Regions from separate parts of the Pantoea sp. SGAir0175 genome, predicted to be linked through region 2. Evidence: predicted binding sites of a transcription regulator. Region 2 holds the regulator's gene; each other region holds the start of a gene.

Region 1 (10,613 bases), 1.1 Mb from region 2:
AACATCTTTCATACCAAGATGTTGCTGAAAGAATTTGATCTGAAGTATTACCTGTTCAACACCAAACCTGAAGAGCTGAGCCCGCAGGAGCACAAGCGCATCACCAATCTGCTGTGGAAGGAGATGCGTGAGATTTACTACGGACGCAATATTCCGGCGACGGGATTGAAGTTGTTATAACTCAGCGCCAGCAGTGGGTGAAGGCTGCGCCGCGGTAGCGCAGCGCACGTCATTCACCCGCTGATGCGGGCGGCACATTTACGCGGTCAGCTGCAGGCCAATGCCGCGCTCGCGCAAATCACGGCATACCGCTTCATCAAGGCGGGAATCGGTCACCACATCGGTCAGGCTATCAATCGGTGCCGCGCAGTACAGCGACCATGAACCATATTTGCTGCTGTCGGCCAGCAGAATACGCCGGCGCGCGTTGGCCAGCAGATCCATCTTCAGCCCGGCTTTGTCTTCCGTCGGCGTGGTAATACCGCGCTCAATGCTCCATGAGTTACAGCTGACAAACGCAATGTCCGGATTGATGCTGCGCAGCAGGCGCCGGCCGTGCTCACCAATGCACGACTGGCTGGAGTCGTCGATGCGGCCGCCGATGATGGTGGTCTCAATCTGTTTAAACTCCGACAAAAACAACGCAATGTGCAGATCGGCGGTGATCACCCGCAGCTGCAAATGGGTCAGCTGTCGTGCCAGTTCCAGCATGGTGGTGCCGGCATCCAGCACTACCGCATCGCCGGACTGCACATAGCTGGCGGCGAACTGGGCGATGGCCTGCTTCTCCGCCAGGTTACGCTGCATCTTCTCCAGCGTGGTCGGCTGCGTCGGGATAAAGCGGTTCAGCGTGACGCCGCCGTGGCTGCGGCTAATCACCCCTTCCTTGTCCAGCTTAATCAGATCGCGGCGAATGGTGGCTGGCGAAGCAGAAATGGCGCTCACCAGCTGTTCAACAGTGACCAGATTATGACTTTTGAGATAGTCCATAATCTGGTCGAGACGGCTTTGTCCCTTCATATTTCCCTATGCAAGCTGCATCGCGAGTTTTATCGAGATCGCCATGCTCGCAGAGTTCGCTTTACCTGTCCAGGCGATATCAAATGCCGTGCCGTGGTCGGCGGAAGTGCGGATAAACGGCAGTCCCGCCGTGATGTTGACGCCATCGTAAAAGCCAAGCAGTTTCAACGGGATATGTCCCTGATCGTGGTACATCGCCACCACCATATCGTACTGCCCCTGCTGGCACTGTAAAAACACCGTATCCGGCGGGCACGGGCCATGGACATCAATGCCCTGCTGCTTCATTGCCTGGATCGCTGGCGTCACCGTGGTGATCTCTTCATCCCCAAACAGGCCATTCTCGCCCGCGTGCGGATTGACCCCGGCGACGGCGATGCGCGGTTGGTCATAGCCCACGCGGCGCAGGAAGCTGTCAGCCATGCCGATCACCGTCTGAATACGTTCGCCGTTCAGCGTGTCGAGGAACTTACGCAGCGCGATGTGCGTGGTCACGTGGATCACTTTCAGATGGTCGGTATACAGCACCATGGCGTAATTTTTGGTCTGGGTCAGCTGTGCCAGCAGTTCAGTGTGACCGGGATAAAGGTGGCCCGCCGCGTGCAGCGCCTCTTTGTTCAGCGGGGCGGTGGCAATCGCCTGCACGTCGCCCGCCAGCGCCAGTTCGGTGGCGCGCTTCACGCAGCGCCAGGCCAGATCGCCGGCCTGCTTCTGTACCTTGCCCGGCTGCAGCGCGTCAGGATCGGCCAGCGGCTCATCGATGACGTTAATGATGCCCGGTGCGAAATGCGCATCCTGCACGCTGTCCAGCACGCGCAGCTCGGCCTGCGGCGTAATGTTCAGCGCCAGCACCCGACGCAGCGTCGCGGCACAGCCGACCACCACCGCCGGAATGCCCGCCAGCTCCCCTTCCGCCAGCGCTTTAATGATGATTTCCGGGCTGATGCCCGCCGGATCGCCCATGGTCACCGCAATAGTGTTATTCACTCGACTTCTCCTCAATAAAACGAATGGCTTCTGCCAGGGTGTTTTCATCACCAAAGCCACCCGCTTTGGTCATCACCGGCAGGTGTAATTCACTGTTAAGCAGAACCCCGTGCGGCACACAGCCCGCCACCTGGCCCTGAATCTGAAAGCCGCTGGCCCCGAATGCCTGCGCCACCGCGATGGCCACGTCACCGCCGGAAAGAAACAGGCCGGCAGGCTGAATGTGTGCGCAGACGGCGCGCGTCAGCTGCGCCAGAAACTGGCAGATGCGCTCGCCGAGCTGCTGGCGCGTAATCTGCTGCTGCTGACACAGCTGCGCAATCGCGTGGCGCTGATCAGCCTGTTGCGTGGTGCGCACCACACAGTGCACGCCCTCGCGCAGCGCCTGGACCATCGCCTGCTGCCAGGCTGCCGCCTGCGGCCATGCCGGTGTGGCAAACAGCTGGCAAATATCAATATCAATCAAGCAGATGTCACGCTGGCTGGCGAGCCGGGCGATTTGCTGCTGCGCCATGGCGCTCATCGAACCGACTATCGCCAGCACCGGGCGAGAGGGCCGCGCAGCAAGATGCGCACCCAGCGCATCGCTTAACCCGGACGCGCCGACCAGCAGCGGACGTTCCGGCAGCGTCGCGGCAGCCGCGATAATGGCGTTGATATCCGCCTGCTGTTCCGCGTCCAGTACCAGCAGGCCCTGACTGGTCACCAGCCGTGCGGCCAGCGTGCCGCTGCGTACCGTGGCAAGATCGATCTGCTCGCCTGGCAGGTCGCATTGCATCTGCAGGCGCGTCAGCACGTTACTGCTGGTCACCGGGGTTTTAGGATCGCTGGCAAATTCGGTGTCAGTCAGGCGCTGCTGATGGATCCACACTTCCCCGCCGCGCGTGATGCGGCCCAGCTTAGGCACCGCCGGCACCACCAGCGCCAGCCGTTTCGCGCTGACCTGCAGCGCGGCCGCCACCTCAGCGCCTGGATTGCCGCGCAGCGTTGAGTCAATCTTCTTAAACAGCCAGCCGTGTTGCGCTATCTGCTGATGCGGCTGCATGGCGGCATGTGTACGGCTGGCGGCTTCCGCTGCGCTGACCGCACGGCTATCGGTACTGATCACCAGCACATCCGCTGCGCCGGCATCCGGGGGCGTCAGGTTATTGAACAGCACGTGGACGCGTGCGCCGGCCAGTGCGAAGCCGCTGCCTGCGTCGTTGGCGCCGGTAAAATCGTCGGCAATCACCAGAACGGGCGTTTTCCATGGCGATGAAGTCATTCTCTCTCCTGTCACGGCCCCTTGCCGTGCTGCATTTGATTATATTCAATCATGATTGATTATATGTGAGCAAGATCAAATTAATTGAAATCGATATCGCCTATAAATTTAGCCTCAGAAAGAGATACACCTCGCACAGCATTGAGCAAACCTAATCATAATGTGCAAAACCGTTATAAGGGCATGACATGAATATCAACAGCACCGTGATCAGTGGCTATCAGGCTCTGAACGATCTCAGCTATTTACTGCAGGATAAGCAGAAGGCGTTGCTGGTCACGGATAAAAACATTCTGGGTATTCCGGCGGTGCAGGCGCTTGTCGCCCGGCTGCAGCAGCAGATCGCCAGCCTGAGCCTGGTTGATACGGTGCCGCCCGAGCCGAGCCAGCATGATGTGGCGGCGATTGTTGCGGCGCTGCCGCACGGCGACGTCGATCTGGTGATAGGCATTGGCGGCGGCAGCGTACTGGATGTGGCGAAGCTGCTGTCCGTGCTATGCGTGGCCGATGCGCCAACCCTGACGGCGCTGCTGGCCGGTGAGAAGCCGCACACGCGTACCGCTTCTTTACTGATCCCAACCACGGCCGGCACCGGCTCGGAAGCCACGCCCAACGCCATCCTTGCCATTCCGGAGAAAGAGACCAAAGTCGGTATTATTTCGCCGGTGATGCTGCCGGACTACGTGGCGCTGATTCCGGAACTTACCACCAGCATGCCGGCGCACATCGCCTCGTCGACCGGAATTGATGCGCTGTGCCACCTGATTGAGTGCTTTACCGCCACCGTGGCCAATCCGGTGAGTGATAACTATGCGCTGATCGGCATGAAAAAGCTGTTCGCCAGCCTCGAAAAGACCCTTGCCGAACCGGACAACCTGGAAGCACGGCTGAATATGTTGTGGGCGTCCTACTACGGCGGAGCGGCGATCGCCCATGCCGGGACACACCTGGTGCACGCCATGTCGTATCCGCTGGGCGGCAAGTATCATCTGCCACACGGCGTGGCCAACGCCATTCTGCTGGCGCCGTGCATGCAGTTTGTGCGTCCGGCGGCGGTGAGCAAGTTCGCGCAGGCCTACGATCTGCTGCCGGATGCCGATAGTGCACTGGATGAAGAGGCCAAATCGCACGCGCTGGTGGCCTATTTCGCCGCGCTGGTGCAGCGCCTTAAACTGCCGGCCAGCCTGGAAGCACTGGGTATCGGGCCGGATCATCTGCCGTATCTGGTCGAAGCCGCGCTGGACGTGCAGCGCCTGATGAAGAATGTACCGATGAAAGTCAGCGCCGACGATGTGCGCAACGTCTACCTGACGCTGTTTCCGGCGTTAAATCACTCAGCATGAGCGGGGAAATCATGAGCAAAAATATTCAGGGCGTACTGACCGCCATCGTCACCACTTTTGATCGCGACGGAGCCTACAATCCTGCCGCGCAGCGTGAACAGATTCAGCGTCAGCTGAGCGCCGGCAACGGTATTTTCTGCGGCGGCACCAACGGGGAGTTTTTCGTGCTGAACGAGCAGGAAAAGCTGGCGGTGACCGAGACCTGCGTCGACGAAGTAAACGGCACTGCACCGGTGGTGGCGCACATTGGCGAGATCTCGACGCGTGAGACTATCCGGCTGGGCAGGCAGGTAGCAAAGCTGGGTGTGGATGCCGTCTCGGTGATCACCCCTTACTTTGTCCCGCTTAAACAGGAAGAGCTGATTGATCACTACCGCGCCGTGGCCGACGCCCTCGACGTCCCGCTGTTTCTCTACAACATTCCGGCGCGCACCGGTAATACGCTGCAGCCGGAAACCGTGCGTACGCTGGCAGCGCATCCCAACATCATTGGCATCAAAGACAGCGCCGGCAGCTACGAAAGTCTGAGCGGCTTTCTGCAGGCAGCGGCAGGTATTGCGCATTTCAATGTACTGAACGGGCCGGATTCACTGATTCATCAGGGCTTCGTCGATGGCTGCTCCGCCTGTATTTCCGGGCTGGCTAACGTGGCACCGAAAGAGATTAACGCCATCTGGGCGCGCTTCCATGCCGGCGACATCGCCGGATCGCGCGCCGCTCAGGAGAACGTCACCGGCCTGCGTACCGATCTCTACAGCATCGGTTTCTCCCCGGCGGCGGTGAAAAAAGCCGTGGCGCTGCTCGGCTATGAGGTTGGCGACAGCCGCTATGCGGTGCGCTTCTCTGCGGAGGAAGAGCAGAAGATCCGCCAGATCGTGAATCAGTATTTGCAGTAAAGCCAGTAAATTCAAAGCACTTACCGCACGCAGCTGTGGTAGCGGCGCGATTCATCGCGCAATACAGGCGCCGCTCCCCCCTGCCGCCATCAGGGTTAGGGTTAATCTGACGGTGGCGGGGCGGATTCAGGCAGCGATGGCTGCCGTTATTAACACCGGGACGCATTTGCTATGAAAGTCATCTGTACTTCACCTTCGTTCGCCCGCTATGACGCCGCGCCGATCGACACACTGCGCCAGCAGGGCTTTGAGCTGATTACGCTGCCCGCCGACGCGCCGCTCAGCGCGCTGGCGCCGCATCTCGCCGACACCGTCGCCCTGATCGTGGCCTTTACCGAGGTCAACGATGCGCTGCTGTCGCTGGCACCGCAGCTGAAAATTGTCTGCAAGCACGGCGTAGGCGTCGATAACATCGACCTCGACGCGACGCGTGCGCGCGGTATTTACGTGACAAACGTGCCGGACGCGAACAAACACGCGGTTGCCGATTTCGCCTTTGCGCTGATTCTCAATAGCGCGCGCCAGATCACCACCGCCGCAATAGAGACCCGCGCCGGCCACTGGCCACGCATTTTTGCCACCGACGTCTACGGCAAAACGCTCGGCATCATCGGCCTGGGCAATATCGGTAAGCAGGTGGCACTGCGCGCTAAAGGCTTCAATATGCGCATCCTCGCCTTCGATTTTTATCCCGATGACGCCTTCGCCGCCGAACACGGCGTGACGTTTGTCAGCCTCGATCAGCTGACGGAGCACAGCGACTTCATCACCTTACATATGCCGCTCACCGACCAGACGCAAAACCTGTTCGACGCCGCGCGCCTGAAGCGCATGAAGAAGAGCGCGTTTCTCATCAACGCGTCACGCGGTGGCGTAGTGAATGAGCAGGATCTCTACCAGGCATTGCAGGATAACGTGATTGCCGGTGCGGCGGCGGATGTCTTTGTGCAGGAGCCGCTGGCGCAGCATCCGCTGTTCACCCTGAGCAACTTTATCCCCACGGCGCACCTTGCCGGTTATACCGACGGTGCTATCAGCGCCATCGGCGAACGCTGCGTGACGCAGATTGTGCAGTGTATCAAACAGGGCGAACGCCCGATGAATGTCATGAACGGGCTGGCCTGACGCCGCCCTCCTCTGTCACCCTTTTCGCGTGGATAATGATTATGACCAACACCGCACGCTCAACACGCATCAGATGGTGGATCGCCGGCCTGATGTGGCTGGCCATTGCCATTAACTATATTGATCGTACCGTACTCTCTGCCGCCGCACCGCACCTGATCACCGAGCTCGACATCAATCCGGAGATGATGGGCTTTATCATGGCAGCATTTTTCTGGTCCTACGCGCTGTTGCAGATCCCGGCAGGCTGGTTTGCCGACCGCTTCGGCCAGAAAAAAGGCCTCGGTATCGCTGTCGGCTGGTGGTCGATTGCCACCATGGCGATGGGGCTCGCCACCGGCTTTAAATCGCTGCTGGCGCTGCGTCTGGCGCTCGGCGTGGGTGAAGCAGCGGCTTATCCCAGCAACGCCGGTATTACCGCGCGCTGGTTCCCGGATCGCGAGCGCGCCACCGTCTCAGGCCTGTTCGACAGCGCATCAAAATTTGGCGGGGCCGTCGCCATGCCGCTGATCGTCTTTATGATCGCGCTGTTCGACTGGCGTCTGACCTTTCTGGCGATTGGTGCCGTCGGGCTGATCTGGGTCATCGCCTGGTATTTCATTTATGCCGAGAACCCGGAAGACCATAAAGCGATCAGCGCCGATGAAGTGCGCCTGATCCGCGATGGCCAGGCGCAGAAGCACGGCGATAAGAACGTGCGGCCGATGAAGTGGTACAAGCTGCTGCGCTACCGCAACATCTGGGCGATGTGTATTGGCTTCTTCACCATCAATTACACCTCCTACTTCTTTATCACCTGGCTGCCAACCTACCTGGTGAAAGACAAAGGGATGGATTTCCTGAAAATGGGCATGGTGGCGGCGCTGCCGCTGATCTGCGGCATGGTGATTGAGGTGCTGGCGGGCTGGGCGTCGGACCGTATGGTGCATAAAAAAGTGCTGTCGCTGACCGCCACGCGCAAGCTGTTCCTGACGATTGGCCTGCTGATGGCGCTGTGCATCGGGTTCGCGCCGTTCACCGATTCCGTGTTCATGACGGTACTGCTGCTGTGTATTGCTAAGTCCGGCACCACCGTCGCGGCCTCTCAGGTGTGGGCGCTGCCGGGCGATGTTGCGCCCACCAACAGCGTGTCAATTGTTGCCGGGCTGCAGAATACCGTCTCCAATATGGGCGGCGCGGTCGGGCCAATCATTACCGGCGCTATCGTCGGTGCCACCGGCCACTTTACCTGGGCGCTGGTGTTCTCGGCGGTGCTGGTGGTGATCGGAATCCTTAACTATCTGTTCCTGCTCGGTAAGGTCGAACCGATTGTGGATGAGGAACCTTTATCCCACGCCCGTTCCGCCATTAACGGCGTGTAAACTGCGCAACGGCAGTGGCGCCCCGGCTGCGGGCGCCCGTTAGCGGCCGGCCATAAACCGGCGATAAGCAGCAATCACCGCGAGAAAATCCTCCACGCCGCAGAACGACAGGCTCTCCTCATCGTAATAAGTCATGCCCTCTTCCAGGCCGTCATCCTCTAACGCCAGCTGATTGGCGCGGATCATCACCTCTTCCTCATCCAGCCACAGCGTATATTCGTGCCCGACGCGCTGCCACTGCTGCTGCGTGCCTTTGACTGCACGCACCGCGGCTTCGACTTCATCCAGCAGCGCAAAGTTCTCTTTCACCTCTTCATTGAACCAGTGCCCCACCGCTTCGTGGTCCATCGACATGCGTACCCGGACCTGACCGGTCACGTCACGCAGAAATTCATATTCCATGTTGGCCTCATACCAGTGGCGCGCCAGACGGCACGCTTTCGTGCATTTTGTGCGCAGCGCGCGCAAGAAAGTGGGATCGCGCTCGCATTATGCCTGGAGACGGCGAGGGAAAAAAGCGCATAAAAAAAGGGACGATGCGCTCGTCCCTTTTTCACTGGCAGGCGTATTTTACACCGCGGTCTGGAAAATCACTCCATCCGCTTTTTCGGTGTACTGGCCCAGCTGATCGAAGTTCAGGTAGCGGTAGGTGTCGGCAGCGGTTTTATCCACCTGCACCATAAACTGCTGATACTCGTCCGGCGTAGGCAGTTTACCCAGCAGGGAAGCGACCGCGGCCAGCTCGGCTGATGCCAGGAACACATTGGCACCGGTACCCAGACGGTTCGGGAAGTTACGGGTGGAGGTGGAAACCACCGTCGCGCCGTCTTTCACGCGCGCCTGGTTACCCATGCACAGTGAACAGCCCGGAATCTCGATACGCGCACCGCTCTTACCAAAGACGCTGTAGTAGCCCTCTTCTGTCAGCTGCGCGGCATCCATCTTGGTTGGCGGCGCTACCCACAGGCGGGTCGGCAGCTGGCCTTTGTGCGCGTCCAGCAGTTTACCTGCCGCACGGAAGTGACCGATGTTGGTCATGCACGAACCGATGAACACTTCGTCGATCTTCTCGCCCTGCACGTCAGACAGCCAGCGTGCGTCGTCCGGATCGTTCGGCGCACACAGGATTGGCTCTTTGATTTCCGCCAGATCGATTTCGATTACCGCTGCGTATTCCGCATCGGCATCGGCTTCCAGCAGTTGCGGATCGGCCAGCCATTTTTCCATGCCCTGGATACGGCGCTCCAGCGTACGACGGTCGCCGTAGCCTTCGGAGATCATCCACTTCAGCAGTACGATGTTGGAGTTCAGATACTCGATGATCGGCTCTTTATCCAGCTTGATGGTACAACCCGCAGCAGAACGCTCGGCCGAGGCATCGGTCAGCTCAAACGCCTGCTCAACTTTCAGCTTCGGCAGACCTTCGATTTCCAGCACGCGACCGGAGAAGATGTTTTTCTTGCCTTTCTTCTCAACGGTCAGCAGGCCCTGCTTGATGGCGTACAGCGGAATCGCATGCACCAGATCGCGCAGCGTGATGCCCGGCTGCATTTCGCCTTTGAAGCGCACCAGCACTGACTCCGGCATATCCAGAGGCATTACGCCCGTCGCCGCGGCAAACGCCACCAGACCAGAACCGGCCGGGAACGAGATGCCAATCGGGAAGCGGGTGTGTGAGTCACCGCCAGTGCCGACGGTATCCGGCAGCAGCATACGGTTCAGCCAGCTGTGAATCACGCCATCGCCTGGACGCAGCGAAACACCGCCACGGTTCATGATGAAGTCCGGCAGCGTGTGGTGTGTAGTGACATCGACCGGCTTCGGATAAGCGGCGGTGTGACAGAAGGACTGCATCACCAGATCGGAGGAGAAGCCCAGACACGCCAGATCTTTCAGTTCATCACGGGTCATTGGACCGGTGGTGTCCTGAGAGCCGACCGAGGTCATTTTCGGTTCACAGTAGGCGCCAGGACGAATCCCTGCCACGCCGCAGGCGCGGCCCACCATTTTCTGCGCCAGCGAGTAACCACGGTTGCTTTCGGCCACATCTTTGGCTTTGGTGAACACATCGCTGTGCGGCAGACCCAGCGACTCACGCGCTTTGGTGGTCAGGCCGCGACCGATAATCAGCGGAATACGGCCACCGGCGCGCACTTCATCCAGCAGCACGTCAGTTTTCAGCGCAAAGGTCGCCAGCAGTTCATTGGTCTCGTGATTGCGTACTTCACCTTTGTATGGGTAAACGTCAATCACATCGCCCATGTTCAGGCGCTCGACGTCGAGTTCGATCGGCAGCGCGCCGGCATCTTCCATGGTGTTGAAGAAGATCGGCGCGATTTTACCGCCGAGGCACAGACCGCCGCCTTTTTTGTTCGGCACATACGGAATGTCGTCACCCATGAACCACAGCACTGAGTTGGTCGCGGACTTACGTGAAGAACCGGTACCAACCACGTCACCGACGTAGGTCAGCGGGAAGCCTTTCTGCTGCAGAGCTTCAATTTGTTTGATCGGGCCAATGTTGCCAGCATCGTCGGGTTCGATGCCGTCACGTGGGTTTTTCAGCATCGCCAGCGCGTGCAGTGGAATATCCGGACGTGACCATGCATCCGGCGCC
Region 2 (10,613 bases):
AATTGAGTATCAGCTGACGCAGCAAGGCGGTCACGTCGGCTTCGTGGGCGGCAGCCTGCTGCGACCCAAAATGTGGCTGGAGCAGCGCGTGCCGGACTGGCTCTCAACTTATCTGGATATGTAACTGTGATTATTCCCTGGCAAGAACTCGACCCGACAACGCTGGAAAACCTGATAGAAAGTTTTGTGCTGCGTGAAGGCACCGATTATGGCGAGCAGGAGCGCAGCCTGACGCAGAAAGTGGCCGACGTGCGCCGCCAGCTCGAGCAGGGCGAGGTGGTACTGGTGTGGTCAGAATTGCATGAATCGGTCAATATTATGCCGCGGCGGGAATTTCGCGGCTGATGCGTCAGGCGGCAATTCGTGGTAACAATGCTCATCGCCGGACTTCACAGGGAGCGCTGTTATGTCAGCCAGGCATCCAGTCATAGCCGTTACCGGTTCCAGCGGCGCCGGAACCACCACCACCAGTCTCGCCTTCCGTAAAATTTTCCAGCAGCTGGATCTGCACGCGGCGGAAGTAGAAGGCGACAGTTTCCATCGCTATACCCGTCCGGAAATGGACATGGCGATTCGTAAGGCGCGCGACCTCGGGCGTCACATCAGCTACTTTGGCCCGGAAGCCAACGACTTCGGCCTGCTGGAGCAGACTTTCCGCGACTATGGTCAGAGCGGACTCGGCCAGTCGCGCAAATATCTGCACACCTACGATGAAGCGGTGCCGTGGAATCAGGTGCCGGGCACGTTTACACCCTGGCAGCCGCTGCCGGAAAACACCGATGTGCTGTTCTATGAAGGCCTGCACGGCGGCGTGGTGACGCAGCAGCATAACGTGGCTGAACATGTCGATCTGCTGGTTGGCGTGGTACCGATTGTTAATCTGGAGTGGATTCAGAAACTGGTGCGCGACACCAGCGAGCGCGGCCATTCGCGCGAAGCGGTGATGGATTCGGTGGTGCGTTCGATGGAAGACTACATCAACTACATCACGCCGCAGTTTTCCCGCACGCACCTCAACTTCCAGCGCGTGCCGACCGTGGATACCTCGAACCCGTTTGCCGCGCGTGAGATCCCGTCGCTGGATGAGAGCTTTGTGGTGATTCATTTTCGCGGCCTGGAGGGCATCGCTTTTCCTTATTTACTGGCGATGATCCAGGGCTCGTTTATTTCCCACATGAATACGCTGGTGGTGCCGGGCGGCAAGATGGGACTGGCGATGGAGTTAATCATGACGCCGCTGGTGCAGCGGTTGATTGAAGGAAAACGTATTGAATAGCGCAGGCTAACGCGCCAGTTTCGCCGGGAGGAGCTGAGATCGGGAGCGCAGGGCCGCGCTCCCGGCTGGATTACAGCTCCACCACTTCGTAGCTGTGCGTTATCTCGACGCCCTTGCCCAACATGATCGCCACCGAGCAGTACTTCTCCGCGGACAGATCCACCGCGCGCGCTACCGCTTTATCGCTCAGCGCTTTGCCGCTGACAATAAAATGCAGATTGATATGCGTAAAAATGCGTGGCGCTTCTTCGCGGCGTTCCGAGGTCAGTTTGACTTCACAATCGGCGACATCGTTGCGCCCCTTTTGCAGAATCGACACCACGTCAATCGCGCTGCAGCCGCCCGCAGCCATCAACACCATTTCCATCGGGCTGGGCGCTTTATCACCGGAATTGCCGTCCATTAATACCTGATGACCGGATGAGGATTCTCCGAGAAAGGTCAGCCCTTCCACCCATTTCACTCGTGCCTGCATTATTCTTTCTCCTGAAGCGGCGGTTTTGCCGCCAGAGTACGCTTTCACCTGACAAACAGCAATGCAGACGCATCCCCCACCTGCTGAAGCGAGACAACAGGAGACAGGTTGCAAAAGCTATGCTACAAACAGTGCTGAAAATATTTTCGTCACGAAAGACGAAAGCGGGACGAATCAAAAGCATCGCTTACGAATCCACCCCCGAATAACTGTCCCTCACGGGAAACGCTGGACGATTTCACCGCCTGACAGGGAAAACTGCCCCCTGTATTTTGGGCACGATTACAACAGAGGATAATAGCGAATGGTTCTCGGCAAACCGCAAACAGACCCTACACTCGAATGGTTCCTGTCCCATTGCCATATTCACAAATATCCATCCAAAAGCACCCTCATCCATCAGGGTGAGAAAGCGGAAACGCTGTACTACATCGTGAAAGGTTCCGTCGCGGTACTGATTAAAGATGAAGAAGGCAAAGAGATGATTCTCTCCTACCTCAATCAGGGGGATTTCATCGGTGAGCTCGGCCTGTTTGAAGAGGGCCAGGAGCGTAGCGCCTGGGTACGTGCGAAAACCGCCTGCGAAGTGGCTGAAATTTCCTACAAAAAATTCCGTCAGCTGATTCAGGTCAATCCGGATATTTTAATGCGCCTGTCGGCGCAGATGGCGCGTCGCCTGCAGGTAACATCTGAAAAAGTCGGCAACCTTGCCTTCCTCGATGTGACCGGCCGTATCGCGCAAACGCTGCTCAACCTGGCGAAACAGCCTGACGCCATGACCCACCCGGACGGTATGCAGATTAAAATCACCCGTCAGGAGATTGGTCAGATCGTGGGCTGCTCACGCGAAACCGTGGGTCGTATCCTGAAAATGCTGGAAGATCAGAACCTGATCTCCGCACATGGCAAAACCATCGTCGTTTACGGCACCCGCTGATTTCTTCTCACCCACGGCGTGATGGCAACATCGCGCCGTTTCTGTTTACGATGAGCTGATGTGGCGTCGAATCATCTATCATCCGGAAGTTAACTATGCGCTGCGGCAAACGCTGGTGCTGTGCCTGCCTGTGGCGCTCGGCTGGCTGTTTGGCGATCTGCAAAAAGGGCTGCTGTTCTCCCTGGTGCCGGCCTGCTGCAACATCGCCGGTCTGGATACGCCACACAAGCGGTTCTTCAAACGGCTGATTGTCGGCGGCGCACTGTTCGCCAGCGGCAGTTTTCTGATTCAGTACCTCACGGCTTACGCTGTGCCGCTGCCGCTGATTCTGCTGGTGTTGCCGCTGCTGGTGGGCGTGACCGGTGAAATCAGCCCGCTGCATGGTCGTTTGCTGCCCGGCACGCTGATCGCCGCCATCTTTACCTTAAGCCTCGTCGGCCGTATGCCGATGTGGGTCCCGCCGCTGCTGTATATCGGCGGGACGCTGTGGTACGGGCTGTTTAACTGGTTCTGGTTCTGGCTGTGGAAAGAGCAGCCGATGCGCGAGACCCTCAGCCTGCTGTACCGCGAGCTGGCCGATTACTGCGACGCCAAATACACCCTGCTGACGCAGCTGACCGATCCGGAAAAAGCGCTGCCACCATTACTGGCGCGCCAGCAGAAAGCGGTCGATCTGATCACCACCTGCTACCAGCAGATGCATATGCTGTCGGCCAGCCGTGATAACAGCCATAAACGCCTGACGCGCGCCTTTCAGGTTGCGCTCGATCTGCAGGAGCACATCTCGGTCAGCCTGCACCAGCCGGAAGAGGTGCAAAAGCTGGTGGAGCAGAGCCACGCCGAGGCGGTGATCCGCTGGAACGCGAAAATCATTTCGGCACGGCTACGCGTGCTGGCCGATGCCATTCTCTATCACCAGCTGCCGGAACGCTTCCACATGGAAAAGCCGCTCGGCGCGCTGGAGAAAATTGCCCGGCAGCACCCGGATAATCCGGTCGGTAATTTCTGCCTCTACCATTTCAGCCGCATTGCGCGCGTGCTGCGCACGCAGAAGCCGCTGTATACCCGCGACCTGATGGCCGATCGCCAGCGCCGCCTGCCGCTGTTGCCGGCGCTGCGCAGCTACCTGTCGCTAAAATCTGCCGCGCTGCGGACGGCGGCGCGCTTTGCGGTGATGCTGATGTTCGGCAGCGCGCTGGCGCTGTTCTTCAATATTCCCAAGCCCTACTGGATTCTGATGACCATCATGTTTGTCAGCCAGAACGGCTACAGCGCCACGCGCGTGCGCATTCAGCACCGCGCGCTCGGCACCTTCGCCGGCTTGCTGATCGCCGCAGCGTCGCTGCGCTTTGCTGTTCCGGAGTCGATTGCCCTGCTGACCATGCTGGTCATCACCCTCGCCAGCTATCTGATCACGCGTAAATATTATGGCTGGTCGATGATTGGCTTTACGGTGACGGCGGTGTATTCACTGCAGCTGCTGTCGCTGAACGGCGCGCAGTTCCTGCTGCCGCGCATGATGGATACGCTGATGGGCTGCCTGATTGCCTTCGCCGGCATGATCTGGCTATGGCCGCAATGGCAGAGCGGGCTGCTGCGCAATAACGCGCACGACGCGCTGGAGGCGTATCAGGAGGCGCTGCGCCTGCTGCTCGGTCCGGAGCAGGCGCCGGAGAAGCTGGCGTATCAGCGCGTCAAGGTTAACCAGGCGCACAACGCGCTGTTTAACTCGCTCAACCAGGCGTCTACCGAACCGGGCTTTAACTTCCAGTATCTGAAAGATATGCGCCTGTGGGTGACTCACAGCCAGTTTATCGTCGAGCACATCAACGCCATGACCATTCTGGCGCGCGAGCACACCATGCTGACGCCAAAGCTGGCAGAGCGCTATTTGCAGTCCTGTGAAATTGCGCTGCAGCGCTGTCAGCAGCGGCTGGCTTACGACGGGCCGGGCAACGACAGCAATATTCTGGAAGCGCCGGAGAATCTGAATGAGGGGCCGGTGACGATTGTCGAACAGCATGTGAAGCGCATTCTGCAGCACCTCAATGTGATGCACACCATTTCTTCACTGGCGTGGAGCCAGCGCCCACATCACGGCCGCTGGCTCAGCGTGCTGAAGCCGAAAGGTTAGTTCAGGACTTTCGCGATCGCCCGGGCGAAGCGCGCCATGCCTTCTGCGATATCGGTCGGCTCAATCACCAGCGACGGCACAAAGCGAATCACATCGCTGCCGGCGGTCAGTACCATCAGGCCTTCAGCGGCGGAAGCGTTGAGGATATCGCGCGCTTTGCTGGCGTGCTGCGCGTTGAGTACGGCACCCAGCAGCAGCCCTTTGCCCCGAATTTCACTGAAGATGTCGAACTGCTGATTGATCTTCTGCAGCGCCGAGACAAACTGCTCACGACGCGCGTCGACACCATTCAGAACCTCGGGCGTATTGATGATATCCAGCGCGGTTTCGGCAATCGCACAGGCCAGCGGGTTGCCGCCGTAGGTGGTGCCGTGCACGCCCGGCGCCATCACCGAGGCGATTTCATGGGTGGTCAGCATCGCGCTCACCGGGAAACCGCCGCCCAGCGCTTTAGCGGTGGTGATGATATCTGGCTTGATACCATAGTGTTCGTAAGCAAACAGCTTACCGCTGCGGCCCATGCCGCTCTGCACTTCATCCAGCACCAGCAGCGCGTTGTGCTGATCGCACAGCGCACGCAATCCCTGCATGAATTCCGGCGTTGCTGGCATCACGCCGCCTTCCCCCTGAATCGGCTCCACCACAATCGCGCAGGTGTGGTCGTCAATTACCGCTTTCACCGCGGCCAGATCGTTAAACGGCACATGGACGATATCCGCCGGCTTCGGACCAAAGCCATCGGAGTATTTCGGCTGACCGCCCACCGAGACGGTGAACAGCGTGCGGCCGTGGAAGGCGTTGTGGAAAGCGATAATTTTGCTTTTGAATGGGCTGTGCTTTTTGCAGGCGTAGTAGCGCGCCAGTTTGAACGCCGCTTCGTTCGCTTCGGCACCGGAGTTACCGAAGAATACCCGCTCGGCGAAGGTCGCCGCGATCAGTTTACTGGCGAGGCGCAGTGCCGGCTCATTGGTGAACACGTTACTGGTGTGCCACAGGGTTTCGCCCTGGCTTTTCAGCGTTTCCACCAGCGCCGGATGACAATGGCCAAGCGCGGTGACCGCGATACCACCAGAGAAATCGATATACTCTTTGCCCTGCTGATCCCACACGCGGCTGCCTTTGCCTTTGACCGGCACAAACTGCGCAGGTGCATAAACAGGCAAAATAACGTTATCGAACGTTTCCCGGCTTACCGCTAGATTTTCCGCTGCCATTGATGACCTCATCGGGTTATTTGTTGAGCTGATGTGAAATTATAATCACAAAATATGCATAAAAAATCATGCAATGGCAAACGGAAGTTACGTATTGAGGAAATTCGCCAGCAGCTGATGTCCCTGCTCACTGAGAATGCTCTCCGGATGGAACTGCACGCCCTCCAGCGGCAGCGTACGATGGCGGAAGCCCATGATCTCATCGGCAACGCCATCGCGCAGGCTCCAGGCGGTGACTTCAAACTCCGGCGGCAGCGTGTCGCGCGCCACAATCAGCGAGTGATAGCGCGTGACGGTTAGCGGATTATTCAGGTTGCGGAACACGCCCTGGCCGGTGTGCTGCACCGCAGAAGTTTTGCCGTGCATCACCTGGCGCGCGCGCACCACCTGCGCGCCGTAGGCCTGGGCGATGGCCTGATGGCCCAGGCATACCCCGAGAACCGGCAACCGTCCGGCAAAGTGGCGAATGGCTTCGAGCGAAATGCCGGATTGATCCGGCGTACAGGGGCCCGGCGAGATCACCAGATGACTCAGCGGCAGCGCCGTCATCTCTTCCAGCGTCATCGCATCGTTGCGCACCACGCGCACCTGCGCGCCCAGTTCACAGAAGTACTGGTAGAGATTCCAGGTAAAGGAGTCGTAGTTATCAATTAGCAGCAGCATAATGCCCTCAGGCCAGTAAAACCGCCGCTATTCTACGCATTTTAACGCGCCGGACTCACCACTTTCGCAAACTGCGCGTTGAGCGGCGCGAGATCGCCGCCGACGCCGGCGACGATGGCCTGGTGCCAGCTTTCAGGCTCCAGCGTATCCCAGTTCAGCAGATAGCCCGCGTGCAGCGCCAGCTGTTCGAAAAAGATGCGCTGTGCCCGCCCGTTACCGGCACGGAACGGATGCAGGACGTAGATTTCACAGTAGTAATGCGCGATGCGTGCCACGAAGGTCTGCGGGTCGAGGTCGCACAGGCCCTCTTCCTCCTCCAGTGCGCTCATCAGCGCATTGCCCTCGTTCTCGATGTACTCACAGTGGCAATAGGGCGTGTCGTCGCGCCAGATGTCGATAGTACGCAGTTCGCCGGCCCAGCTGTAGATATCCTGAAACAGCGTGCGGTGAATGTGGCGCAGGTGCGGCAGGCCAGGCGTGGCCGGTCCGAGCGCCAGCGTGGCCAGCCGCGCCGCGCTGAATGCCAGCTCGGCTTTACGCAGCTGCGCCACGTCGTGAATTTCCAGCAGGTTTTTCAGCACGTCATCGTTGTGCCACAAATAGGGATCGCGCACCGCCAGGCTGTTATCCGCCATATTGCCTCCTCAGCGATGCCAGACGATCGTCCGCCTGGGCGCTCTCGACGGCAGGTTCATTCAGCGTATAACCGGCCAGTTTGCAGCTGGCCTGATAATTGGCCGCACGGGTTTGCTGCCACAACGTGATTTTCTGTTTTTCGGTGAGTTTGCTGCTCATAGCGCCTCCGGCAAGCAGGATGTGCCCTAAGTATAAGAGCAAATTTCAGCTTTGCCGGAGCGCGGCAGACGGCGCCACCCAGGGGTGGCGCGCAGAGGGATTACGGCAGGACTTTCGCGGAAGTGATAACAATCGGTTTTGACGGCACATTCTGGTATGGCCCGACATCTTTGGTCGGCACCTGGGCGATCTTGTCGATCACATCCATGCCTTTCACTACTTTACCAAACACCGCATAGCCGAAGTCGCGCTGGCCATGGTCAAGAAAAGCGTTGTCCGCCACGTTCAGGAAGAACTGGCTGGTGGCACTGTCTTTCTCAGCGGTACGCGCCATGGAAATGGTGCCACGCAGGTTGCGCAGGCCGTTATCCGCTTCGTTTTTGATCGGCGCGTTGGTCTGCTTCTGCTGCATATCCGCCGTGAAACCGCCGCCCTGAATCATGAAACCCGGGATCACACGATGGAAAATGGTGTTGTTGTAGAAGCCGTTATTCACGTAATCCACAAAGTTTTTTACTGAAACCGGGGCTTTCTGATTATCCAGTTCAAGTTCGATATTGCCCGCAGAGGTGGTGAGCAGCACGTGCGTATCCCCTTTCGCCGCCAGAGCCGAAGCAGATACAGAAGAGAGCGCTAACAGGGCAACCGCCGCTGTCAAAGTACGTTTAAGCATGAAAGATTCCTTACCTTGGAGAGCAAGCTCAAAAACGAGATTGATTGTAAAGAGCATGTAATACAAGAGCCAGCGTTTTACCTATATTTACGCTGATGTTGCTATCGTCATACTTTTCCCGTCGCGCAATCATTTGCGTGACGAAAATCACACTATTAATGAAATATTTCTCGCACGTTTCACTGCTTGTTTATTACGATCACAGATCCATTTACAATTCATGACACTTTTTGCCACGTCGGCGCATCACAGGTTCAGAACATGACAAACCGTAATCGCATTGGCCTTACCTGGATCAGCTTTTTCTCCTATGCGCTCACCGGCGCACTGGTGATCGTTACCGGTATGGTGCTGGATAATATTGCCCAGTATTTCCAGCTGCCCATCTCCGAGATGAGCAACACCTTCACTTTCCTTAACGCCGGTATTCTGGCGGCGGTGTTCCTGAACGCCTGGCTGATGGTGATTGTGCCACTCAAGCGCCAGCTGATCTTTGGCTTTGTGCTGATGATCCTCGCCGTGGCCGGGCTGATGACCAGCCATAACCTCACGGTGTTCTCGCTGTGCATGTTCGTGCTCGGCGTGGTCAGCGGTATCACCATGTCGATCGGCACCTTCCTGATTACCCATCTGTACGATGGTCGCCAGCGCGGTTCCCGTCTGCTGTTTACCGACTCGTTCTTTAGCATGGCCGGCACCATCTTCCCGATTATCGCGGGCATTCTGCTGGCGCGCGCGCTGCCGTGGTACTGGGTTTACGCCTGCATTGGCGTGATCTACGTGGCGATCTTCATCCTGACGCTGATGGTCGAGTTCCCGGTACTGAAGAGCGAAGCCGCGGTGCAGGGCGGCGAAAAAGAGAAGTGGGGCATCGGCGTGCTGTTCCTGTCGATCGCGGCACTGTGCTACATCCTCGGCCAGCTCGGCTTCATCTCCTGGGTGCCGGAATACGCCACCAAATCGATGGGCATGGATATCGCCGCCGCCGGTCAGCTGGTCGGTAACTTCTGGACCGCCTATATGGTCGGCATGTGGGCGTTCAGCTTCCTGCTGCGCTTCTTCGACCTGCAACGCATTCTGGTGGTGCTGGCGCTGCTGGCCACCGGCCTGATGTTCTGGTTCGTGAAAACCACCGATGCCAGCATGCTGCACTGGATCATTATGTCGCTTGGCTTCTTCTCCAGCGCCATTTACACCACCATCATCACGCTGGGCTCGCTGCAGACCAAAGCGTCATCGCCGAAGCTGGTGAACTTCATCCTCACCTGCGGCACCGTCGGCACCATGCTGACCTTCGTGGTCACCGGCCCGATCGTGGCCAAAGGCGGTGCCCACGCGGCGCTGTCCACCGCGAACGCGCTGTACGCGGTGGTGTTTGTGATGTGTGTGCTGCTCGGCTTTGTCACCAAACATCGCCAGCACGCTCACCAGACTGCCTGATCCCCGAGCGGCGCGAAGCCTCGCGCCGCTATTCCCCTTCCCGCTCCCTTAACGCCGGAACGTCACCGCTTCGCTAGCACCGAGATAAATTTCACTGCTTGCCGGCTGTGTGGCCGCCACCAGCACGCCCTTACGCAGCGAATAGCGCACCGGCACCTGACGGCGCAGCGCATCGAACCCGTTATCAGCAGGCAAAATAATCAGGCTGGCCGCGTTGCCTACCTGCACGCCATAATCCGCCAGCTGCATGGTTTTGGCACTGTTGTGCGTGATGAGTTGCAGACCGCTGTCGATCTGCTCATAGCCCATCAGCTGACAGACGTGCAGCCCCATGTGCAGCACCTGCAGCATGCTGGCGGTGCCGAGCGGATACCAGGGATCGAACACATCATCATGGCCGAAGCAGACGTTGATACCCGCCTCCAGCAGCTCTTTCACCCGCGTCACGCCGCGCCGTTTCGGGTAGCTGTCAAAGCGTCCCTGCAGATGAATATTCACCAGCGGATTGGCGACAAAGTTAATCTGCGACAGCTTCAGCAGGCGGAACAGCCGTGAGGTATAGGCGTTATTGTACGAATGCATCGCCGTGGTGTGGCTGGCGGTGACGCGGACGCCCATGCCTTCGCGGTGCGCCAGCGCCGCCACGGTCTCGACAAAGCGCGACTGCTCATCATCAATCTCGTCACAGTGCACGTCCACCAGCCGGTCATAGCGCTGCGCCAGCGCAAACGCCTTGTGCAGTGATTCGACGCCATATTCGCGGGTAAATTCATAATGCGGGATCGCGCCCACGACGTCGGCACCGAGGCGCAGCGCCTCTTCCAGCAGCGCTTCGCCGTTGGGATAAGAAAGAATACCTTCCTGCGGAAAGGCCACGATCTGGATATCGATCCACGGCGCCATCTCCGCTTTCACCTCCAGCATCGCGGTTAAGGCGGTCAGCGTGGGATCGGACACATCCACGTGGGTACGCACGTGCTGAATGCCGTTGGCAATTTGCCACTTC
Region 3 (10,613 bases), 160 kb from region 2:
CGAGATTTTTTACCAGCTGAAAAACGGTGAGTTTGTTGAACATCTGTCAGACGACTGGGATTTTGGCATCAAGGTGATCGCCGCCGGCGGCAAACCGGTGTATGCGCCCAACTCCCGCGTGCAGATCAACAGCCGCCGGGTGGATAACCTGCTGCACGAAGTGATTGAAGGTGTGGCCTACGGCCATAACGGCACCATCATCATGAAAGATGTGCGACCCACGCTCACCGCACTGACGCCGTTCACCGATGTCAGCGCAGAGCAGGCGCAGCAGGCGTGGCACTACTCGATTAAAGATTACGTGCCAAAAAATCTGGTGCTGCCGGTGCTGCTGAATCCGTCGCTGCTGCGCGACAACGCCGCGGTGATTAATTTCTTCACGCCAGAGGTGGCTGAACGCCTGTTCGCCCGCATTCACAGCATGATGCAGGAGATGAGCGTGACCGATTTCCTGCCGATTCACAGCTACAAAACCCCGGCGTTTCGCCTCTATTTTGAATTCCGCCATGAGCTGTTTGCCGCGCTGCGTCGTGCCGTCGGCGCAGAGATTGGCGAGCCACCGCCGCTGCCGGCCTGCTTTGCCCAGGTGACGGAAAATGATTTCGCCCGCTTTGTCTGGTATTACTGCGAAGATCGCGAATCCGGTGAGGCGCATAACTACTTTGCAAACGGCGGGGTATTCTGATGCGTGCTGCCTGGCTGCAATCCCTGCAGGATATCGATCGTCACTATCCTCGCCCGGCCATATGCGAGGTGCTTAGCCGGCCGGAAAACGCCGATTTGCTGGAATACGTGGTGCATGATCCTTTTGGCTGCCATGTGTTTCCCGGTGATATCGACGATTTTCCGCTGCCGAATTTTTTCCGCGCCATGCAGCACAGCCTGAGCCATGCGCCGCAAATTCATCTGTGGGCGTATATCCCCACCTGCCGCTACAAGTGCCACTTTTGCCAGTTTCCTACGGTGATTGTAAATCCGCAGTCGCCGCGCGCGCCTGAGCTGTTCCGCGATATCGTCGATCGCAACATTCAGGAGGCGAAACTGTGGCTGGCGCAGTTGTCGGCGCTGGGTGAAGTGCCGGTGGGTGAGTTCAACCTGTTCGGCGGCACGCCCTCGCTGCTGCCACCGGATGAGCTGCGGCGCTTAATGGATTTTTACCGCAACCATTTCAACTTCCGCGAGGCCACGCTGCGCTTCGAAGGCGAGCCCGGCACGCTGACGCGCGAATTCCTCGCGCAGCTGCGTGAACTGGGCTTCAGCAAACTGTCGTTTGGCGCGCAGTCATTCTCAGACCGCCTGATCAAAGGCTGTGGTCGCCTGCACAGCGCGGATGCCTGCTACAAGGTGATTCGTGATGCGCGCGAGCTGGGCTTCGCCCTGGTCAGCGTCGATCTGATGTATGGCCTGCTGGGACAAACGGTGGATGACGTGCGTGACGATCTGCAGCAGGCGCGCGCGCTTGACCTGTCGCATCTGGTGTTCACCAAGCTGCACATGAAGCCGTTCGCCGAGAGCCGCACCGGCGTGTCGGCGGAGGGAGAAAATGCCTGGCAGCGTAAGAATGCGGCGATGCCCAGTCTGGGTCAGCAGTATCAGATGCGCGCGCTGGCCGAGCAGTGGCTGGATGGCGATTACCTTGAACATCCCACCATGTATTTCCACCATCGCAGCGCACCGCCGGAGAAGTGGAAAGCGATCATTACCGATCTCGACCAGCAGGCACCGGAAGTGGCGATTGGCCTTGGCGGCAGCTCCAAATGTGCCGGCGCGGAGCTGATTAACCTGACCGACTACGCCGATTATCAGCGCGCACTGGATAACGGTGAGCTGCCGATCGCCTCGGTGCGCGGTATGTCGCCGGATCAGCAGGCCATCAACGGCTGCAAGATGGCGCTGTCAACGCTGATTCCGCTCGACGATGTGCTGTTTCAGCAGAAGTTTGGCGTCAGCCTGTTTGCCCAGCCGACCATCGCCCGTGCGCTGCGTGAGTTGCAGCAGCGCGAGTTAGTGCACAGCGATGGCCGCTACGTCACGCTCACCCCCGCCGGCCGCGTGCTGGTAGAAGCCATCATCAATACCCAGTTCGACTAAACCGCCCTTACCTCTCAACGGCACGCGACGGCGTGCCTGGAGCCTGTTATGTCCCAGTCTGTTTATAGCTTTTTTTATATCGCCATCGACACCGAAGCGGGCGTCACCGCTGAACAGTTTGAAACCTTCGTGCGCGAAAAAGGCGTGCATCTGCCGTGCTATCCCGGCTGGCGCTGGACGCTGTTTCGCGGTCTGCGCGGCGAGCGCGTCGATCAATACCTGATGCTGTTTGAAATGAAAGATGCGGCACAGCGCGCGCGCTTTATGCAGGATGACGGTGAACTTACCGCCGAGGCAGAGCACTTCTGGCATCTGCATCCCGACGCGGATGCGCTGCTCAGCGAGTGGCGCCAGCTGGCGACCTTCGCGCGGCGCCCGACGATTTTCACCCATTTCGATCTGCTGGCAGAGAATCCTCACAGTACGCTGTCGGGTGGCCCGCGCTTTGATGCCCGCAGCGGCACCGCGCGCATTCTCGGTACCCACTATCTGGCGCTGCGACCGGGCGTGCAGCCGCAGGAATTTGAGCAATTCATCGCGCAGAATGCCGCGCGTATCGTTGATTATCCCGGCTGGAAGTTTCATCTGCTGAAAGGCCACAGCGGCAACCGGCTGGACGGCTATGTGGTGATGATGGAGATTGAGAGTGAAGCGGCGCTGAATGTGTTTTATCCGCAGCCTGATATCGCCACCGCCAGCGCGGCTGACTTTGCGCGCGCGCACCGGGATACCAAACAGATGTATGAAGAGTGGAAGCAGCTGGCGTCCTTTTCCGGTTCGCCGCAGCTGTATACCGATTATCTCGCCGTGGCGGAATGTGGCACACTGAAGTGAGTGCTGGCGGCGCGCTCTGCTCATTGCTGAAACGCGCCGCCGGTTTTCTCCGTTACGACTGGTAGTAATACACCGCTTCAAAAGGCCGCAGGTGCGTCAATGCCCCAGGCGGCGATGCCTCACTGTAATTACTCATCAGTACCTGCCAGTTGCCTTCAACTTCCGGCAACAGCAGTGGCTGCGCACTGTGACTCAGGTTCGCCACCACCAGCAGGCTTTCACGCGGCGAATTGCGACGATAACACCAGATGTGTGACGCTTCCGGTGCCAGATCCTGATAATCGCCCTCGGTGAAGATAGCGTAACGCTTACGCAGCCGAATCAGCGTTTGGTAGCCATAGAACACCGAGTTGCTGTCGAGCAGCGCGTTAGCCGCGTTGATCAGCGTATAGTTATCCGCCACGCCTATCCACGGCTCACCCCGCGTGAAGCCGGCATTGGCGCTGCTGTCCCACAGCATCGGCGAGCGGCTGTTGTCGCGCGATTTGCTGGCCAGAATCGCCAGGATTGCCGCCTCCGGCTTGCCCTGCGCCAGCCACGCAGCGTGGATGTTGTGGCTCTCGATGTCCTGATACTGCTCAATGCGGGTAAAATGAGGGTTGGTCATTCCCAGCTCTTCGCCCTGATAGATATAGGGCGTGCCCTGCATGCCGTGCAGCAGCATCGCAAAGCATTTTGCCGAGGCGATGCGCAGCGCACCTTCATCACCAAAGCGCGTGACGATACGCGGCTGATCGTGGTTACACCAGAACAGCGCATTCCACGCCACGTTGTGCATCCCGCGCTGCCACTCCGCAAAAATTGCCTTGAGCTGAACGAAGTCCGGTGCCGCCAGCGTCCATTTGTCGCCCTGGGGATAATCCACCTTGAGATGGTGGAAGTTAAATGTCATCGACAGCTCGTTTTGCGCCAGCGAAGCATAGCGCTGGCAGTTGGCCAGCGTGGTCGAGGACATTTCCCCCACCGTCATCAGCCCGCGCGGCGTGAACACATCGCGGTTGAACTCCTGCAGGTAGTCATGGATGCGCGGACCATCGGTGTAAAAGCGCCGCCCGTCATGGCCGGGCAGATCGTCGCTAAAATCCTGATGCTTCGACACCAGGTTGATCACATCAAGCCGCAATCCATCGACGCCTCGATCCGCCCAGAAGTGACACACCTGCTTTAACGCCTCGCGCACCGCCGGATTTTCCCAGTTGAGATCGGCCTGCTCCGGCGCGTACAGGTGCAGATAGTATTGCTGACGCCGTTCGTTCCACGCCCAGGCGCTGCCGCCAAACTTAGACTGCCAGTTATTGGGCGGCGTGCCGGGCACCCCGTCGCGCCAGATATAGAAATCGACGTACGGCTGCTCACCGGCTTCGGCACGCTTAAACCAGGCATGCTCGGTCGAGGTGTGGTTGAACACCATATCCAGCACCATGCGCATACCGCGCCGGTGCGTCTCCGCCAGCAGGTGGTCAAAGTCGGCCATGGTGCCGTAGGCGGGATCGATGGCGGTGTAATCCGCCACGTCGTAACCGTTATCGATCTGCGGCGACACATAGATCGGCGTCAGCCACAGCGCATCGACGCCCAGCTGCTGCAGATAATCCAGCCGCTGAATCACGCCGTTGAGATCGCCGGTGCCGCGCGCCCCGCTGTCCTGAAAACTTTTGGGATAGATTTGGTAGATCACCGCCTGGCGCCACCAGGGATATTCAGCGTGCCTGTTCATGTTGCACCTCGGCCTGGCTGATGATGGCGGTTGCCGCTTTACGTTTGGTGATGATGATGGTCAGCAGCAGCGGAACCAGAATCGCCACCAGAATCGCCAGCGAGTAAACCGTCCAGTACTGTGGCTGAATCGAGAGAATACCCGGCAAGCCGCCCACGCCGATGCCGTTGGCCATCACGCCGTTGAGGCCGCACAGCAGCGCCGCCAGCGCAGAGCCAATCATGGCGCACAGCATGGGGTAGCGGTACTTGAGGTTGACGCCGTACATCGCCGGCTCCGTTACGCCGAGCCACGCTGAAATGGCGGCCGGCACGGTGAGGTCGCGTTCAGCACGATCTTTGTTAGCGATAATGATGCCGACCACCGCAGCACCCTGTGCAATATTGGACAGCGCAATCAGCGGCCACACCGGCGTGCCGCCCATGCTCTGAATCATCTGCAGATCAACCGCCAGCGTGGTCTGATGCACGCCGGTGATCACCATCGGCGCATACAGGAAGCCAAACAGCGCGGCACCAATCGGCGCGAAGCTGCCGGTCATCAGGTGACGCACCGCGAAGGCGATGCCGTCGCCAATCAGACGGCCAAATGGGCCAATCAGGCTGTGGGCGAGGAAAACCGACAGCAGCAGCGCACACACCGGCACCACCACCAGCGTCAGATAGGCGGGCACGATACGTTTTAGCGCCAGTTCGATTTTCGCCAGCGCCAGCCCGGCCAGCAGCGCCGGAATCACCTGCGCCTGGTAGCCGACCCGATCAATACTGAACCAGCCGAAGTTCCACACTTCCGGCACCTGGCTGCCAATCAGATACGCATTCATCAGCTGCGGTGAAACCAGCGTAATGCCCAGCACAATCCCCAGGATTGGCGTACCGCCCAGCTTGCGCACCACCGACCAGCAAATCCCCACCGGCAAATAGAAGAAGATCGCTTCGCCAATCAGCCAGAGGAAATCGTACAGCCCTTTCACACCGGGATAGAGCTGCACCAGGGTTTTATCATCCGCCACGGCAATATCGCCGAGCACGTTACGGAAACCGAGAATTAAACCGCCGCTAATTAACGCCGGTAATAACGGGAAAAATATCTCAGCAAAATGGGATAATAATGCCTCGTGCCATTTCATCTGGCTGCGCGCCGCAGATTTAATCTGCTCCTTAGAGGTCTCACTAATATTTAGTGCTTCAACTAACGCTTTATAATAAGTGTCAACTTCGGTTCCAATAATTACCTGAAACTGTCCGGCAGAATTAAAGCATCCTTTAACGCCGGGCGTGGCGCGGATGGCCTCTGGATCGGCCTTGTCGACATCCTGCAGCACAAAGCGCAGGCGGGTAATACAGTGCGAAAGTGACAGAATATTTTCCCGACCGCCCACGCGGTCAATGAGATCGTTAATGATCTCGCGACTGATGGTTTTCATTATCATCCCTTATTTCCATGCCGGAATCGGCAGTGGACGATAATACGCCGCTGCTTTTAATTTTAACTATAGCAAAGCGAGGGAATTAGTTGGCGATCACAAAAATATTTACGCAATACATCGCAGGAAAATTAACTTAACAATAATTATTTAACCTGATAACTAAATCTGCGCCATTTAAATATAAATTCGGGACATTTCGTATTGTTGAATAATTATTTAAGCGGTAGCGCGGTGGCAGTGCAACGTTCGCCACCGCGCAGCAAAACGTCAGACGATGCGGTGGCGCAGACGACCAATCTTCTCAATTTCCACTTCGATCTCATCGCCAGGGAACATAAACAGCGGTGGCGTACGCTTTTTCCCCACGCCGCCCGGTGAGCCAGTGATGATGACATCGCCCGGTGACAGCGGACTAAACGCCGAGATGTATTCAATGATCTTCGCCACCGGATGCACCATGCTGGCCGTGGTATCATTCTGCACTTCGCGCTGATTCAGCCAGGTTTTGATCGCCAGCTGCTGCGGGTCCGGGATGTCGTCGGCGGTGGTCATCCACGGGCCAAAGCCGCCGGTTTGCTGCCAGTTTTTGCCTGCGGTAAACCAGGTGAACTGCATGTCGCGCACCGTGGCATCCATAAAGCAGCTGTAGCCCGCTACATGCTGTAGCGCATCGGCGGCTTTTACCTGATAAGCCGCCTTGCCGATGATCACCGCCAGCTCGCCTTCGTAATCAAATTCAGCCGTGGTCGCCGGTTTCAGCAGGGGCTGCTCGTGTGCTGCCAGCGAATCGGCAAAGCGTACGAACAGCGTCGGCGCGTCGAGCGTGGCGGCAAACTCCTGGCGCTTGTCGGCATAGTTCATACCAACGCAGAAGACTTTGCCTGGGTTTTCCACCACCGGCAGGAAGCGAATCGCGCTGAAGGCATAGTCCACCGGCTCGCTCAGGTACCCCTGCAGGTCACTCAGGCCACCGCGCTGCAGCAGGGTTTTCAAATCCGGACAGCTGTCGCCCAGCCGCGCACCGAGATCGATCACGCCGTCGGGTTGCACGATGCCATAACTTTTTCTTGCCTGGTCAATAAGAGAAAAACTGCACAGCTGCATGATGGCCTCAATGTTATAGAGAATTTGCGCGCAGGTTATCAAAAGCCAGACGGAAAAGCGGTATGACCTGAGGGTAAAGTAATTAATGTTTGTGAGTTTTGGTGACAGAGATGCGCAGAGGGGAACGGCGCCGGGTGATAACCACAGGTCGATCCCTGACCGCGATTATCGAGGGTTTCTGGCGGAGCGCTTAGTTTAAGGCGCCCGGCGGTACGTGTTTGAAGGTCTCAACATAAGAGCGAAACACGGAGCGGAAAAAACGTTTCATGGTGCACCTGATACAAAAATTGTTGAAGAATTACGCGAAAATTATAACGCCCGCGCATTTTTCACGCAATTATTTTTGAACCAGATCACAAAAACGCGCCCACCCCATGCTGCCAGACGTTAACGGAACAGCCCTAAGTGCTCAATCAGGATGGTGCAGCCAATGCTGATCAGTACCACGCCGCCCAGCACTTCCGCCCATTTGCCCATTACCGGACCGATAAAGCGGCCGACCAGCACACCGGTGGTCGCCATGATAGTGGTGGCCGCACCGATGGTGAGCGCGGTGAGCACAATGTTAACCTGAAGGAACGCGAGGCCAACCCCCACCGCCAGCGCGTCAAGGCTGGTCGCTACCGCCGTCAGCGCCAGTACCATAAAGCCGTGGCGCTGCGGCGCTTCGCACGGCTCATCGGCCGTCTGACGGAAACCTTCCATGATCATCCGCCCGCCAAGAATGCCCAGCAGACCAAATGCCACCCAGTGATCCCACGCCATAATGTAGTGGCTGGCGGCCAGCCCGATGGCCCAGCCTACCAGCGGCGTCAGCATTTCAATGACGCCAAAAATCAGCCCTGTGCGTAATGCTTCTTTGAAGCCCGGACGATACAGCGACGCGCCTTTGCCCAGTGCTGCAGCGAAAGCGTCCATCGACATACCAAAGGCCAGAATCAGGGTTGCGATAAATGTCATGGTTTTCAGTCAATGCGGTGAAATAAGACGATTAAGCCTGCACTTTGTCCGCATATCGGGTTCAGTAATGAAAAAGTGCGCGCAGTCTAGCACGCCAACCAGCCAAAAAAAAGACAACAAAATCATGGGTTTAAGTATAGCAAAGGCTATAACTCTTAACTGCCGCTATTTCTGTAGCTAAGTGGATGGAATAGAAGAAATTTCTTAGCGCACGCTGCGGCGGGGATTGCACCGCGCCGCGGTTTTATGCGCTAATGCCCGCGCTAACTGATTTGGAATGATGCGATGAAAAACCCATTTGAAACGCTGATCATCCCGGGCGGCATTCTGCTGCTGGGCTTTCTTTCGGCGCTACTGCTGCCCGCCCCTTCGTTTGGCGTGGCGCTGGCAAAACAGCTGCAGCAGGCTCTGCATCTGCAGGATGTGAATCAGCTGTACACCATAGTGTTCTGCGTCTGGTTTTTGCTGCTGGGTACCGTTGAGTTTTTCATTATCCGCTTCGTCTGGCGCCGCTGGTTCCAGCTGCGCTGAGCGGTGCGCGTGATGCATTTTTCTTCTGACGGGCGCCCGACACCGTGCCCAAATTAAAAGTCACACAAATGTAACATTATTTTTACACGATCTGGCGAAACATCAGGCAACATAAAATCCGCATAAAAAATCAATTTCGCTAAAACCTATCGTTTTCAATGCGTTAATTTGTGATCCAGCTCACCGTGTGAAATCACCCCTCTCCATTTCCCTCACACTGCCGCAACAACTACGTTACTATAACTGCCTGATTAGGGGATAAAAATCCCTTATGACAGCGCCGTCGGGCTGATTAATTCTTATGCTGAATCATTTCTGCATTTAAAAAATAAACAAACGTTTAATTCCGATACGAGAATGTTATATTCGAATGCATATGCATAACGTGCAGTTAACCGTTATCACACCTATGGCTTAAACCTGAGTCTTAACCTTTGAGAAATAGCGCAACGCGCTTGCAAAAAGCGTGGCTGTTTCGCCTGCGAACCTGTTGAGCTTCAGGGCAACAGAGAGGAGATGTCGCCTCATGAGCAACACTGCGGTAAATCTGGCGCTAGCCGCCGCTGGCATGGAAAGCACACACCTTCAGGAACGAAAAGACGTAGATGTCCTGCTGATCGGCGCAGGCGTGATGAGTGCTACCTTAGGCACCTGGCTGCAGGATCTCGAGCCAGACTGGTCGATTGAGATGGTCGAGCGGCTGGATGATGTCGCGGTCGAATCCTCTAACGGCTGGAACAATGCCGGCACCGGCCACGCGGCGCTGGCCGAGCTGAACTATACGCCCGAAAGAGCGGATGGCAGCATCGACATTGCCAAAGCGGTGGCGATTAACGAATCCTTCCAGATTTCCCGCCAGTTCTGGGCGTATCACGTACAGAAAGGCAACCTGAGTAATCCACAAAGCTTTATTCACAGCACGCCGCACATGAGTTTTGTCTGGGGCGAGGCCAACGTGGCTTTCCTGCGCAAGCGCTTCCAGGCGCTGCAGAAAAGCACCCTGTTCCGCGGCATGAACTATTCCGAAGATCGTGACCAGATCGCTGAGTGGATTCCGCTGGTGATGAACGGGCGCGACCGCAAGCAGAAAGTGGCGGCCACCTGGACCGACATGGGCACCGACGTTAACTTCGGTGAGGTGACGCGCCAGCTGATTGCTGCGCTGGAGAAGAAAGAGAATTTCCGCCTGCGTCTGCGTCAGGAAGTACGCGACATCAAGCGCCTGAGCGATGGGCGCTGGCAGGTAAGCCTGCACAACCTCGCCAGCGGTGAGCCGCGTGTGCTGACCGCGCGCCAGCTGTTTATCGGTGCCGGCGGTGCCGCGCTGCCGCTGCTGCAAAAAACCGGCATCCCGGAAGTAAAAGGCTACGCTGGTTTCCCGGTGGGCGGCTCGTTCCTCGTCACGGAAAACCCGGACGTGGTGGCGCAGCACATGGCGAAGGTGTATGGCAAAGCCAGCGTGGGCGCACCGCCGATGTCGGTACCGCATGTTGATACCCGCGTGCTGGATGGCAAGCAGGTGCTGCTGTTTGGCCCGTTTGCGACCTTCTCCACAAAATTCCTCAAGCAGGGCTCGCTACTGGATATGTTCGGCGCGATGAACAGCAGTAACCTGCTGCCGATGATGCAGGTTGGGCTGAAAAGCTTCGATCTGGTGAAATATCTGGTCGATCAGGTGCTGCAGAGCGATGACGATCGTATGGAAGCGCTGCGCGCTTATGTACCGCAGGCAAAACAGGAAGACTGGAAGCTGGTCACGGCCGGTCAGCGCGTGCAAATCATCAAAAATGATGAGAAAGAGGGCGGCGTGCTGCGTCTCGGTACCGAAGTGGTCACCTCGGCCGACGGCTCGATCTCTGCGCTGCTGGGCGCGTCACCGGGCGCCTCCACCGCAGCACCGATTATGCTGGAGCTGATGGCGAAAGTGTTCCCGGAGCAAATGCGCTC

The links. Region 2 encodes CRP, which controls carbon source genes, mostly activating them, when cyclic AMP is high. Its sites were predicted from a motif close to ATGTGANNNNNNTCACAT; they were not measured.
Region 1: the regulator CRP is predicted to act here: its motif matches at 3,335-3,352, upstream of C1N56_RS15805 (iron-containing alcohol dehydrogenase).
Region 3: the regulator CRP is predicted to act here: its motif matches at 7,517-7,534, upstream of azuC (stress response protein AzuC).

What each region holds. Positions count from the first base shown of each region.
Region 1 covers NZ_CP028081.1:3,346,708-3,357,320, forward strand. Annotated here, with positions in the region: gene speD (adenosylmethionine decarboxylase) at 1-180, shown strand, start outside; gene C1N56_RS15790 (DeoR/GlpR family DNA-binding transcription regulator) at 259-1,020, opposite strand; gene C1N56_RS15795 (D-threonate 4-phosphate dehydrogenase) at 1,027-2,055, opposite strand; gene C1N56_RS15800 (D-threonate kinase) at 2,000-3,271, opposite strand; gene C1N56_RS15805 (iron-containing alcohol dehydrogenase) at 3,460-4,614, shown strand; gene C1N56_RS15810 (dihydrodipicolinate synthase family protein) at 4,626-5,510, shown strand; gene C1N56_RS15815 (phosphoglycerate dehydrogenase) at 5,682-6,635, shown strand; gene C1N56_RS15820 (MFS transporter) at 6,677-7,996, shown strand; gene yacL (protein YacL) at 8,036-8,398, opposite strand; gene acnB (bifunctional aconitate hydratase 2/2-methylisocitrate dehydratase) at 8,567-10,613, opposite strand, start outside.
Region 2 covers NZ_CP028081.1:291,660-302,272, reverse strand. Annotated here, with positions in the region: gene C1N56_RS01330 (hydrolase) at 1-124, shown strand, start outside; gene C1N56_RS01325 (YheU family protein) at 127-345, shown strand; gene C1N56_RS01320 (phosphoribulokinase) at 407-1,276, shown strand; gene C1N56_RS01315 (OsmC family protein) at 1,347-1,751, opposite strand; gene crp (cAMP-activated global transcriptional regulator CRP) at 2,056-2,688, shown strand; gene C1N56_RS01305 (YccS/YhfK family putative transporter) at 2,747-4,822, shown strand; gene C1N56_RS01300 (bifunctional acetylornithine/succinyldiaminopimelate transaminase) at 4,819-6,036, opposite strand; gene C1N56_RS01295 (aminodeoxychorismate synthase component II) at 6,124-6,699, opposite strand; gene C1N56_RS01290 (putative adenosine monophosphate-protein transferase Fic) at 6,741-7,334, opposite strand; gene C1N56_RS01285 (YhfG family protein) at 7,324-7,494, opposite strand; gene ppiA (peptidylprolyl isomerase A) at 7,595-8,167, opposite strand; gene tsgA (MFS transporter TsgA) at 8,429-9,607, shown strand; gene C1N56_RS01270 (cytosine deaminase) at 9,656-10,613, opposite strand, start outside.
Region 3 covers NZ_CP028081.1:136,323-146,935, reverse strand. Annotated here, with positions in the region: gene C1N56_RS00685 (glycosyltransferase) at 1-685, shown strand, start outside; gene C1N56_RS00680 (radical SAM protein) at 685-2,091, shown strand; gene C1N56_RS00675 (hypothetical protein) at 2,140-2,925, shown strand; gene treC (alpha,alpha-phosphotrehalase) at 2,978-4,642, opposite strand; gene treB (PTS trehalose transporter subunit IIBC) at 4,626-6,068, opposite strand; gene C1N56_RS00660 (fumarylacetoacetate hydrolase family protein) at 6,339-7,175, opposite strand; gene azuC (stress response protein AzuC) at 7,366-7,443, opposite strand; gene mntP (manganese efflux pump MntP) at 7,563-8,135, opposite strand; partial or broken gene C1N56_RS00645 (hypothetical protein) at 8,340-8,390, shown strand; gene C1N56_RS00640 (DUF1158 domain-containing protein) at 8,421-8,666, shown strand; gene mqo (malate dehydrogenase (quinone)) at 9,193-10,613, shown strand, end outside.